DNA from 2 places in the Microbacterium sp. SGAir0570 genome. Region 2 is predicted to be linked to the other one. Evidence: predicted binding sites of a transcription regulator. Region 2 holds the regulator's gene; the other holds the start of a gene.
What was found. Region 2 encodes HrcA, which represses chaperone genes, less so after heat shock. Its sites were predicted from a motif close to TTNGCACTCGNNNNNNNCGAGTGCNAA; they were not measured.

Region 1 (6,005 bases), 990 kb from region 2:
GGTGTGTGAGCGGGATGTGCCCTCTCGCGTGCGGGGTGCGCTGGAGACCCTGGCGGCCCGGTTGCATACGCAGACGTTCACAGAGCGGCACAAGACCGCGGTCGCGGAACGGTGCGTGCGCGTGTTCCACGGAACCGACGGAATGTCGAACCTCGTCGCCACCCTTCCGACCGTCATCGCCGCCGGGATACTCGACCGGCTCACGCAGATGGGACAGTCGGTGAAGGACGCCCGGGTCGCGGGCACTGGCGGTGCCGGGGCGGGCGGGGCGGATGCCGCTGGCCGGGGCGCCGGCGCGGATGCCGGGGAGAGTTCGGCGGCGGATGCCGCAGAAGCGGGCGAGCCCGCCGATACCCGGACGATGGACCAGCTGCGCGCGGACATCCTGGGCGACCTCGTTCTCGGCGGCGCGCCCGTGGTCGACCCGACCTACGGGACCGACCGGGCCGGTGGGCTGGGGGCGATCCGGGCACGCGTGCAAGTCGCCGTCGCCGCGGAGACACTGATGGGCAAGGACGAGAACCCCGCCGAAGCCGTCGGGGCCGGGCTCGTCGATGCCGACACCGTCCGACGACTCGCCGGGCAGGTCAGCGAATGGGACCGGCTCTTCATCGACCCGGTCATCCGCACACCGGTCGAGATCGACACCTATCGGCCCACCGCATCGATGAAGAAACTCCTGATGGTGCGGGACCAGCACTGCCGGTTCCCCGGATGCCGGCGCGCCGCGATCCGGTGCGAGATCGACCACACGATCGATTACGCCCTTGGCGGCCACACCCACATCTTCAACCTCGCCCACCTCTGCCAAAGACACCACTCGATGAAGCAGTTCACCAAGTGGGAGGTCAGACAGATCGGAGGCGGGGTTCTCGAATGGACCTCGCCCCTCGGCAGGACCTACCGCGAAGACGTTCCCATGCCGGCCGTCTGCTTCACCATCGACACCGCGAGCCCGCCACGGGATGCCGGAAGCGGCGGGCCACCGACGGACGAACCTCCACCGTTCTGAGTTCGGGGCGTGTGCCCGCGCACGTTCCGAGGCCGGGCACGACGGACTCGCGCGCCGTTGGTCAGCGGTGACGCATCGGCTCAGCCGCGACGCATCGGCGCATCCGCGCATCCGCGCATCCGCGACGCATTCGGCACCGACCCGCACGCGAAGGGCGGCCGCCGCCCCCGAGGGAGCTGCGGCCGCCCGTCGTGCGAACGCGGATCTGCGCGATCAGTTCTCGATCGGCACCACCGGCGCGGCTGCGTCGGTCGTGACCTCGACCTTGCGCGGCTTGGCCTTCTCGCTGACCGGGATGGTGACGGTGAGGACGCCGTTGTTGTACGTCGCGGCGATGCCCTCCGTGTCGACGCCCTGACCGAGGTTCAGCTGACGAAGGAAGCTCGCGGCTTCACGCTCGCGCGTGATCCACTTCACTCCGTCGCCGCTGGTGAGCGTGCGCTCGGCGCGGATCGTCAGCAGCTGGCCGTCCACGTCGATGTCGACCGAGCCCGGGTCGATGCCCGGCAGGTCGGCGGTCATCACGTAGTGGTCGCCGTCACGGTAGAGGTCCATCGGCATGCGACGGGGGCCGCGGCGCGTGTCGAAGAGGCTCGAGGCGATGCGGTCGAGGTCGCGGAACGGGTCGTAAGTAGCCATCGATCTTTCCCTTCTCTGATGCTTCATGTTGAGATCTGGAAGTTGAGCCCTGTCGACTCAACTGCATTCAGATTAGCACTCTCCCCCATCGAGTGCCAAGGGTTCTCGCACGGCGAACAGCGCCCCGGAGACGGGGCGCGCAAGGGCCTCTCAGCACTCGACGACGTTGACGGCGAGCCCGCCCTCGCTCGTCTCCTTGTACTTGTGCGACATGTCGATCCCCGTCTGCCGCATCGTCTCGACGACGGCATCCAGCGAGACGTAGTGCTGCCCGTCGCCCCGCAGCGCGAGGCGCGCAGCAGTGACCGCCGTCGACGCGGCGATCGCGTTGCGTTCGATGCACGGGATCTGCACGAGACCGCCGACCGGGTCGCACGTGAGCCCGAGGTGGTGCTCCATCGCGATCTCCGCCGCGTTCTCGATCTGCGCGTTGCTGCCACCCATGACCGCCGTCAGGCCCCCGGCCGCCATCGCGCACGCGGACCCGACCTCGGCCTGACACCCGCCCTCCGCACCCGAGATCGAGGCGTTCGCCTTGAAAAGCGAGCCGAGCGCCGTCGCGGTCAACAGGAACCGCCGAATCCCGCGCCGACGGTCGAGATCCTCCGAGGCCAGGCGCGACTCCGCCGCGAACCGCCACCAGTACATCGCCACCGCAGGAACAATCCCCGCGGCCCCGTTGGTGGGCGCGGTGACGACGCGTCCGCCCGACGCGTTCTCCTCGTTGACGGCGAGCGCGAACGCACCCAGCCACTCCCCCGGGAGCTCCCGTCCACCCGCGGCTTCGGCCGCCTCGAGCTGCGCGCGCATCGCACCCGCGCGCCGCCGCACGCGCAGCATCCCGGGCAACGTGCCCTCGGCACGCAAGCCCGCATCGACGCACCCCGACATCGCATCCCAGATCGCGTCGAGCCCCGCGGCGACCTCAGCCTCGGGCCGAAGCGCCTCCTCGTTGCGGCGCGCGAGCCCGGCGATGCTCACCCCGTCGCGCTCGCACAGCTCGAGCAGCTCGGCCGCCGTGCTGAACCGGTACGGCCACGCGACATCGCTGCTCGGTCCGCCTCCCGCTCCCCGCGGAGCGGCGTCTGCCCCCGCCCGGCGGATGAAGCCACCCCCGACCGAGAGATACGTGTCCGACGCGACGAGATGCCCGGCGGCATCCCACGCGCTCAGCGTCATCGCGTTCGGATGCTCCGGCAGTCGCGTCCGCGGCTCGAAGGTCACATCGCCTCGCGAGAACGGCACCGGATGCCGGCCCGCGAGCAGCAGAGGTGAGCCGTCCGTCCAGCTCGTCCACGCCGCGCGGACCGCATCGGGATCGACCGTCTCGGGCGCGTGGCCCTGCAACCCCGCGACCACCGCGTCGGGAGTGCCGTGCCCGATGCCGGTCGCTCCGAGCGACCCGTACAGCACGCAGCCGACGCGCACGACCTCGGGCAGCCTGCCGGCGGCCTCGAGCCCGACGGCGAAAGCTCGGGCGGCGCGCAACGGGCCGACCGTGTGGGAGCTCGAGGGTCCTACACCGATGGAGAACAGCTCGAACGCCGAGACGTAAGCGCTCACACCTCCAGGCTACGCCAGCATCTGCCGTACGCACCGGGCGACGTCAAGGGCCTGCCGACGGATACGCCACGCGCCTATCGTCGCGACCGATGACCACCCCATCCCACCCCCGTCTGGCATCGCTCAAGGCAGCCGCGCGCACCGCGGGTGGCGAGGCCTTCGCGGTCTCGCGCCTTCTGCTCGCCGGCAAGGCGGCCCTCGCCGCCGCGATCGCCTGGTACCTCGCGCCGTATGTGCCGTTCGCGCACGACGAGTACTCCTACTACGCGCCGCTCGGCGTGCTCGTGAGCATGTACCCGACGATCGCCGACTCCGCCAAGGCGGGCCTGCAAGCGCTGGGAGGCCTGGCCATCGGCATCGTGATCGGCCTCGCGGGACTGTGGATCGTCTCCGGACCCAGCCCGCGGATCGTCGGCGTGGCGATCGTCGTCGCCGCGGGCGTCGCCGTCGGCGGCATCCGAGCTCTCGGCACCGGCCGAGACTGGATCGCCATCGCGGCGCTGTTCGTTCTGCTGCTGGGCGCGAACGACGCCGGCGGCTTCTCGGTGTCGTACCTCGTGACGATGGCGTTCGGCGTGCTCATCGGGGTGGCCGTCAACCTCGCGCTCGTCCCACCCCTGTACCTCCGGCGGGCCTCCACCCGCCTGTCGCAGCTGCGCGACGCGGTCTCGGACCGGCTCGAGATGCTGGCGACCTCGGTCGCCGCCGGCGAACCCGCCGATTCGGCGGGCCAGCGCTACCTCGGAGAGATCCTCGACGCCGTCTCGGCCGACGTGCGCGAGGCCGCCCGCAGCCGCAAAGCCCATCCGCTCGCTCGGCGCCGCCGCGGCATCGAGGCCGAGAACGACCGTCGCTTGAGAGCGCTCGAGAACACTGTGCGCCAGACGATCGAGCTCGGCGACGGCATCGACGGCCTCCCCCTCACCCCCGACGCCGCGCCGCTGCGCGCCGAGCTCGCCGAGGCCGTACGGGCCACAGCGCAAGCCGTCGCACGACCTCTGGGCGACCCGGCGACGGCAGCCACGGTCGAGGATGCCGAGAAGGCGCTCGCCCGCGTCGTCGCAACGGTGCCCGCGGACGGCGATGGTCGCATCTCGCCGTGGACGCGCACCGCCGTCGATCTCAGCCGGATCATCGAGGCATCCCGCCCGTTCTCGTGAACCGGTGAATCAGCGAGCGGCGATGCCCAGCACCCGCTCGAGGTACGGACCCGAGAACTTACCGGTCGGGTCGACACGCGCCACGAGCTCGCGGAAATCAGCGAGACGCGGGAGCGAATCGCCGATGGGCATCGAGAAGACCTTGCCCCAGTGCGGCCGGGGGTCGAACGGAGCGAGCACGCGCTCCACATTCGCGATCGCCTCGCGGACCGCATCCGGTTCGTTCTTCCACGTGAAGTGGATGCACACACTGTCGCGCCCGAACCCGGGAGAGAGCCAGAGGTCATCGGCGGCGACGGTGCGCAGCTCGGTCACGAGAAGGGCGGGCTCGACCCGGTCGGCGATCGAGCGCACGGCCGCGATCGCCTCGACGGCCACCGCACGGTCGACCCAGTACTCGGTCTGGATCTCGTCGCCGTTGGACGGGGTCGCGTCGATGCGGAAGTGCGGCAGGCGCTCGCACCAATCCCCGGGGATGCCGCCCTGCTCGGTCGTGTTGTCGACTCCGTCGGCCGCGGGCGAGTCCGCCTTGACCCTGACGCGCCGAGCGCTCAGCACGCGTTCCGGCATGTCGGCGGCCGACGCGGCGTCGAGGCGCTCCTTGATCCACACTTCGCCGACATCCGGCGTCTTCCAGCGGGTGAAGACGCTGACGCTGTAGCCCGACGCCGTCACCTCGTCGAAGCGCTCGAAGAGATCGTCCCAGGTGAGCCCGGCATAGGTGTCCTGGCGCACCTGGTAGGTCGGCTCGATCGCGAGCGTCAGCCGGACGACCGGCCCGAGTGCGCCGAGGTGGACGACGCTGCCGGCGAAGTCGGCGTCACCGGCCGAGACCGTGCGCAGCTCGCCGTCCGGAGTGATGAACTCCAGCGCCCGCACCGCCGTCGCGAGCGACCCGTTGCCGTCGCCCGACCCGTGCGTCGACGTCGCCGTCGCACCACCGACGGAGATGTGCGGCAGTGAACCCATGTTGTGCAGCGCCCAGCCGTGATCGGCGAGGTGCCGAGCGACGACGGCATAGCGCGTTCCGGCTCCCACCGTCACGGTCCGCGCATCCTCATCGACGATGATGTCGGCGTCGAGCCCGGTGAGATCGAGCAGGACGCCGGCCGTGTCGGCGAGGTCGTTGAACGAATGCCGTGTGCCCAGCGACCGGATGCGGTCGTGCGCGGCGACCATGCGTCGAGCCTCGTCGATCGTCGTCGGTGCGAGTACAGCTTCGGCGGTGAAGGTGTGTGTTCCGGCCCAGTTCCGTTCGGTCACGCCCCCACGCTACGCGATGACCGCTGAGAATGTGCAGCACCACAACAAAGTCGTCGGCGTGGAACGGAAAACAAAGAAGCCCCCGCAGAGCGGAGGCTTCTCGTTCACTGTCTCAACACAGTGTGCGCCCGAAGGGACTCGAACCCCTAACCTTCTGATCCGTAGTCAGATGCTCTATCCATTGAGCTACGGGCGCAGTGCCTGGGAATCTCTCCCGGGCCGTCGTCAAGCATAGCCCGCTCTCGCGCAAAGAGCGAATCGAGCACGGAACGGCTAGTCGATCACCGGCGCAGCCGCGGAATCCACGGCCTCATCGCGCTCGGCCGCCTGCCGCTGGACATTGCGACGCTGCGAGCGGAGACGCGGGA
Region 2 (6,005 bases):
CGGCAAGCTCGAACCGCGCGAGCGCATCCAGATGATGTCCACGCGCGCGACGCACGAGCTGCTCGAGATCGGCGTGTCGAGCCCCGAGCCGATCCCCACGAAGGGGCTCGGCGTCGGGGAGGTCGGCTACCTGATCACCGGTGTGAAGGACGTCCGCCAGTCCAAGGTCGGCGACACCATCACCAACCACCGGAAGCCGGCATCCGAGGCGCTGCCGGGATACACCGACCCCAAGCCGATGGTGTTCTCGGGCATCTACCCGATCGACGGCAGCGACTACGGCGACCTGCGCGAGGCCCTCGACAAGCTCAAGCTGTCGGACGCGTCGCTCCAGTACGAGCCGGAGACCTCGGTCGCGCTCGGTTTCGGATTCCGCTGCGGCTTCCTCGGGCTGCTTCACCTCGAGATCATCACCGAGCGCCTGTCGCGCGAGTTCGGTCTCGACCTCATCACGACGGCACCGTCGGTGACCTACGAGGTCGCGACCGACACGGGTGAGACCGTCGTGGTGACCAACCCGAGCGAATACCCCGACGGCCGCGTCGCCGAGGTGTCCGAGCCGGTCGTGAAGGTCGGCATCCTCGCCCCGAAGGACTACGTGGGCACGGTCATGGAGCTCTGCCAGTCGCGTCGCGGCACGCTCCTCGGCATGGACTACCTGAGCGAGGACCGCGTCGAGCTGCGCTACAACATGCCGCTGGGCGAGATCGTCTTCGACTTCTTCGACCACCTCAAGTCGCGCACGCAGGGCTACGCGAGCCTCGACTACGAGCCCGCCGGATCGCAGACCGCCGACCTGGTGAAGGTCGACATCCTCCTCCAGGGCGAGAAGGTCGATGCGTTCAGCTCGATCGTGCACCGCGAGAAGGCCTACGCCTACGGCACGATGATGACCGAGCGCCTGCGCAAACTCATCCCGCGCCAGCAGTTCGAAGTGCCGATCCAGGCCGCCATCGGCGCGCGGATCATCGCCCGCGAGAACATCCGGGCGATCCGCAAGGACGTCCTCGCCAAGTGCTACGGCGGTGACATCACGCGTAAGCGCAAGCTCCTCGAGAAGCAGAAAGAGGGCAAGAAGCGCATGAAGATGGTCGGTCGCGTCGAGGTTCCGCAGGAGGCCTTCATCGCCGCTCTGTCGGGTGACGTCGAGGGCAAGGACAAGAAGTAGCCCTTCCGGGAGCAACGAGGAGACCCATGCATCAGCGACGCGGGACCTTCCGAGACGAGACCGTCGACTACGCGGCGGTCGGTGCCACGCGCGCCCACGACCTCATGGCGTATCCGCCGGAGCACAGCATCCCGGCCGAAGACGCCTGGCGGATCGGCAGCGGGCAGGCACGCTTCGACACCGCCGCCGACCTTCTCATGTCGTGGGCCGCGCTCCGCGGGGCGGGTCTGCGTGTCGCCGACGTGCGGCCCGCCTCGGGACCGATGTACACCGGCGTCGCATTCGACGATCAGGGCAACGCCGTCGCTCCCAGCAGCATGGAGCACGAGCAGCGCTTCGCCGCGGACGGCACCCCGTACGTCGGAGCCGGAACCAAGCTCCAGGTCCACGGCCGGGTCGCGGGCCAGAGCGCGGATGCCGAACTGCGCGTGATCTTCGTCGACGAAGAGCCGCGCCGGGTGGCGTTCGCCCTCGGAACCGTCGGCGGTTCCGTCGTCAGCGGCGAGGAGTCGTTCCTCCTGGAGTGGCGCGATAACGACGAGGTCTGGTTCGTCGTGCGAGCGTTCGACCGCCCGACCGCCTTGGCCTACCGCATGCTGAAGGGGCTCGTCCGCCGTCGGCGCCGACTGCTCTTCCAGGGATATCTCCGCGCGATCTCGCCGCTGTACGCGACGCCCGGCGCCTGATGGGGGCGGCACTGCCGATCGGTGATCCGGTGCCGGCCGGCGGCACCCTACCGGACGACCTCGTCATCGACCCCGACGTGCCCTTCGGGGTCTACCTGCACGTCCCCTTCTGCCGGGTCCGGTGCGGATACTGCGACTTCAACACCTACACGGCCACCGAGCTGCGGGGCGCGCGGCAGGACGCGTACGCCGACGAGGTGCTGCGCGAGATCGCGCTGTCGGCGTCCGTGATCGACGAGCGCGGCCCCCGCCGTCCGGCGCAGACGGTGTTCTTCGGCGGCGGCACCCCCACGCTGCTTCCCGCCGGCGACCTCGCGCGGATGCTGCGGGGAGTACGTGACACCTTCGGCATCGCCGCCGGGGCGGAGGTCACCGTCGAGGCCAACCCGGACACGATGAGCGCGCGGGTCGCCGACGAGTTGGCCGCGGCCGGTGTGACGCGCCTGTCGATCGGCATGCAGTCCGCCGTACCGCACGTGCTGGCCGCGCTCGATCGCACGCATGACCCCGCGAACGTGTCCACCGCCGTCGCCGCCGCGCGGGGAGCCGGACTCGACGTCTCGGTCGACCTGATCTACGGTGCGCCGGGGGAGAGCCTCGACGACTGGCGGCGCTCGGTCGACACCGCGGTAGCGCTCGAGCCCGACCATGTGTCCGCCTACGCGCTGATCATCGAGGAGGGCACCCGTCTCGAGCGGCAGATCCGCCGCGGCGAGGTGCCCGCGCCCGACGACGACCTGCAGGCCGACATGTACGAACTGGCCGATGACCGACTCGCCGTCGCCGGCTTCTCCTGGTACGAGGTCTCGAACTGGGCCCGGTCGGCCGACCAGCGCTCGCGCCACAATCTCGCCTACTGGCGGGGAACCGACTGGTGGGGATACGGACCGGGCGCCCACAGCCACCTCGCGGGCCTGCGATGGTGGAACGTCAAGCACCCGGCCGCATACGCTCAGCGTCTTGCAGCAGGCGATTCACCCGCGGCCGGACGCGAGCGCCCCGATGCCGATGCCCGTCGTCTGGAGTCCGTGCTCCTGCGTTCGCGGATCATCGACGGACTCGCGATCGACGATCTGGACGCCGAGGCACGCCCGTCCGTGGCCTCCCTCATCGCCGACGGTCTCATCGAAGGCGCCGCAGCCGTACGCGGTCGCGTCGTCCTCACCCGGCGCGGACGTCTCATGGCCGATGCGGTCGTGCGCGCGCTCACGGAGTGATCGCGAGGAGACGCGCCGCGTCGCCCACGCGGTAGAATTGGCACTCGCAGACATCGAGTGCCAAACAGGAGGTGACGGACATGGTCTCAGAGCGCGGACTGCAGGTGCTGCGGGCGATCGTGCAGGACTATGTCGACACCCGCGAGCCCGTGGGAAGCAAATCGATCGTCGAACGCCACGCCTTCGGCGTCTCGGCCGCGACGATCCGCAACGACATGGCGCTCCTCGAGGACGAGGAGCTCATCGCAGCGCCCCACACGTCATCCGGACGCGTCCCGACCGACAAGGGATACCGCGTCTTCGTCGATCACCTGGCGGGGCTGCGTCCTCTGAGCGCGGCCCAGCGCGCGGCGATCACGACCTTCCTCGACGGCCCGACCGACCTCGACGACCTTCTCGTCCGCACCGTGCGCGCTCTCACCCAGCTGACCGGCCAGGTCGCGATGGTGCAGTATCCGTCGTTCGCCCGCGCCCAGGTGTCGCACCTCGAGCTGGTCGACCTCGGCGGCGGACGTCTCGTCGTCATCGTCGTGACCGATACCGGCCGCGTCTCGCAGCGCGTGGGAGTCGTGCGGACCGTGCTCGATGAAGGGCAGTTCGCCGTGGCCAAGGCGACGCTGCGCGCGGCCGTCACCGGCGCGGCCGTTCGCGATGCGGTCACCGCCGTCTCGGCGCTCGCGGAGGGTGACTCGGTCGGCGATCCGATCGGCGACGCGGTGCGGGAGATCGCTCGGATCCTCGTCGAAGAGCTCGAGACGTTCCGCCAGGACCGGCTCGTGATGGCTGGAACGGCCACCCTCGCCCGCCGCGAGGCCGACTTCCGCGGAAGCATCTACCCGCTCCTCGAGGCCATCGAGGAGCAGGTGACTCTGCTCAGGCTCATGGGCGAGATGGTCGCCGACGACCGTGGCGTCGCAGCCCGTATCGGCCGCGAGAACGAGCCGTACGGGCTGTCCGAGGCGTCGGTCGTCACGAGCGACTACGACGTCCCGGGCTCGCGCGCCCGGGTCGGGCTCATGGGCCCCACCCGTATGGACTACCCGACGAACCTCGCGACGGTCCGCGCCGTCGCGCATTACCTCAGCCGGCTCCTCGACGAAGACGAGAAGTCCCGCTGACCCCCACCCACCCACGCCCCTCCGGGCGGAAAGGCGATCCGTGGCTGACCACTACGAGGTCCTGGGCGTCGCGCGCGACGCGTCGCCCGACGAGATCAAGAAGGCGTACCGACGCCTGGCACGAGAACTGCACCCCGACGTGAACCCGGGCGAGGATGCGTCCGAGCGGTTCAAGCTCGTCACACACGCTTACGACGTCCTCAGCGACCCCGAACAGCGTCAGCGCTACGACATGGGCGGCGACTCCGCCGGGGGCTTCGGCGGAGCCGCGGGCTTCGGCGGATTCAGCGACATCTTCGAGACCTTCTTTGGCGGCGGCGCCGGAGGCGGTGGTCGTGCCGGGCGCCCGCGCTCCCGACGCGAACGCGGGCAGGACGCCCTCGTCCGGGTCACGCTCGAGCTGGGCGACGTCGTGTTCGGCGTGCATCGCGACATCGAGGTCGACACCGCGGTGCTCTGCGACACGTGCCAGGGCTCGTGCTGTCAGCCCGGAACGCAGCCGGTGACCTGCGACGTCTGCCACGGCGCGGGCAACGTGCAGCGCACCGTGCGCAGCCTCCTGGGCAACGTCGTGACGTCGCAGCCCTGCAATGTCTGCCAGGGCTACGGCACGACGATCCCGTACCCGTGCACGACCTGCCAGGGGCAGGGACGCGTCCGGGCGCGCCGGACCGTCTCGCTCGACATCCCCGCCGGCGTCGAGACGGGACTGCGCCTGCAGCTTCCCGGATCCGGCGAGGTCGGCCCGGCCGGCGGCCCCAACGGCGACCTCTACCTCGAGGTCACGGTCGCTCCGCACGACGTGTTCAGCCGCGAGGGCGACGACCTGCTCGCCACGCTCGAGGTGTCGATGCCCGACGCCGTCCTGGGCGCCACGACGACGATCGATTCGCTCGACGGTCCCGTCGATCTCGAGCTGCGTCCGGGCGTCCAGTCCGGCGATGTCCTCACCATCAAGGGTCGCGGGATCACCCCGCTTCGCGGCTCGACGCGCGGAGACCTGCGTGTCGGCGTCCACGTCGTCACCCCGACGCGCCTCGACGCGAAGGAACGGGCGCTCATCGAGGAGCTGAAGAAGCGTACGAAGTCTCCGGCTCCGCAGCTCGCCGAGTTCCACCAGGGTCTCTTCGCCAAGCTCCGCGATCGCTTCCGGAACAGCTGACCCCATGGCTCTGCACTTCCTCGTCGACCCGCCGCTCATCGCACGGCCGGGCGAGTCCGTCGAGCTCACCGGCGCCGAAGCACACCACGCGGCGGGCGTGCGACGCGTGCGGGTCGGTGAGGCGGTGACCGTCGGCGACGGCGCGGGAGCCTGGCTGGAGGGAAGCGTCACGGCGGCCGACCCCAAGCTGGTGCGCATCGACGTGATCTCTCGCGTCGAGCACCCCGCGCCCGCACGGCGTGTGACGCTGATCCAGGCGCTCGCAAAGGGCGATCGCGACGAGCTCGCGGTGCAGGCCTGCACCGAGCTGGGTGTCGATGCGATCATCCCCTGGCAGGCTGGTCGAAGCGTCTCGCGGTGGAACGGGCCGAAGGTCGAGCGCGGTGTGCAGCGATGGGCGACCATCGCGCGCGAGGCGGCGAAGCAGGCGCATCGCGCCTGGCTGCCCGTCGTCGCAGCCCCCGTGTCGACCTCCGACATCGCGGCGCGGTGCGGTTCCGAGCGGGTGCTGGTGCTCGAGCCGACGGCGACGCGGCGACTGAGCGATGTCGAGCTGAGCGACGGCGACGTGTCTCTGGTGGTCGGTCCGGAGGGTGGGTTCGCAGCCGATGAGCTCGACGCGCTCGTCGCCGCCGGTGCACTCACGGTGCGCTT

Region 1: the regulator HrcA is predicted to act here: its motif matches at 1,724-1,750, upstream of C1N74_RS03470 (Hsp20/alpha crystallin family protein).

What each region holds. Positions count from the first base shown of each region.
Region 1 is NZ_CP027929.1:751,524-757,528, reverse strand. It holds gene C1N74_RS03475 (HNH endonuclease signature motif containing protein) at 1-1,012, shown strand, start outside; gene C1N74_RS03470 (Hsp20/alpha crystallin family protein) at 1,226-1,651, opposite strand; gene C1N74_RS03465 (L-serine ammonia-lyase) at 1,802-3,214, opposite strand; gene C1N74_RS03460 (FUSC family protein) at 3,304-4,374, shown strand; gene C1N74_RS03455 (FAD-binding protein) at 4,384-5,637, opposite strand; tRNA gene C1N74_RS03450 (tRNA-Arg) at 5,761-5,833, opposite strand; gene C1N74_RS03445 (hypothetical protein) at 5,911-6,005, opposite strand, start outside.
Region 2 is NZ_CP027929.1:1,737,151-1,743,155, forward strand. It holds gene lepA (translation elongation factor 4) at 1-1,168, shown strand, start outside; gene C1N74_RS08305 (DUF1990 family protein) at 1,195-1,854, shown strand; gene hemW (radical SAM family heme chaperone HemW) at 1,854-3,071, shown strand; gene hrcA (heat-inducible transcriptional repressor HrcA) at 3,152-4,189, shown strand; gene dnaJ (molecular chaperone DnaJ) at 4,230-5,351, shown strand; gene C1N74_RS08325 (16S rRNA (uracil(1498)-N(3))-methyltransferase) at 5,356-6,005, shown strand, end outside.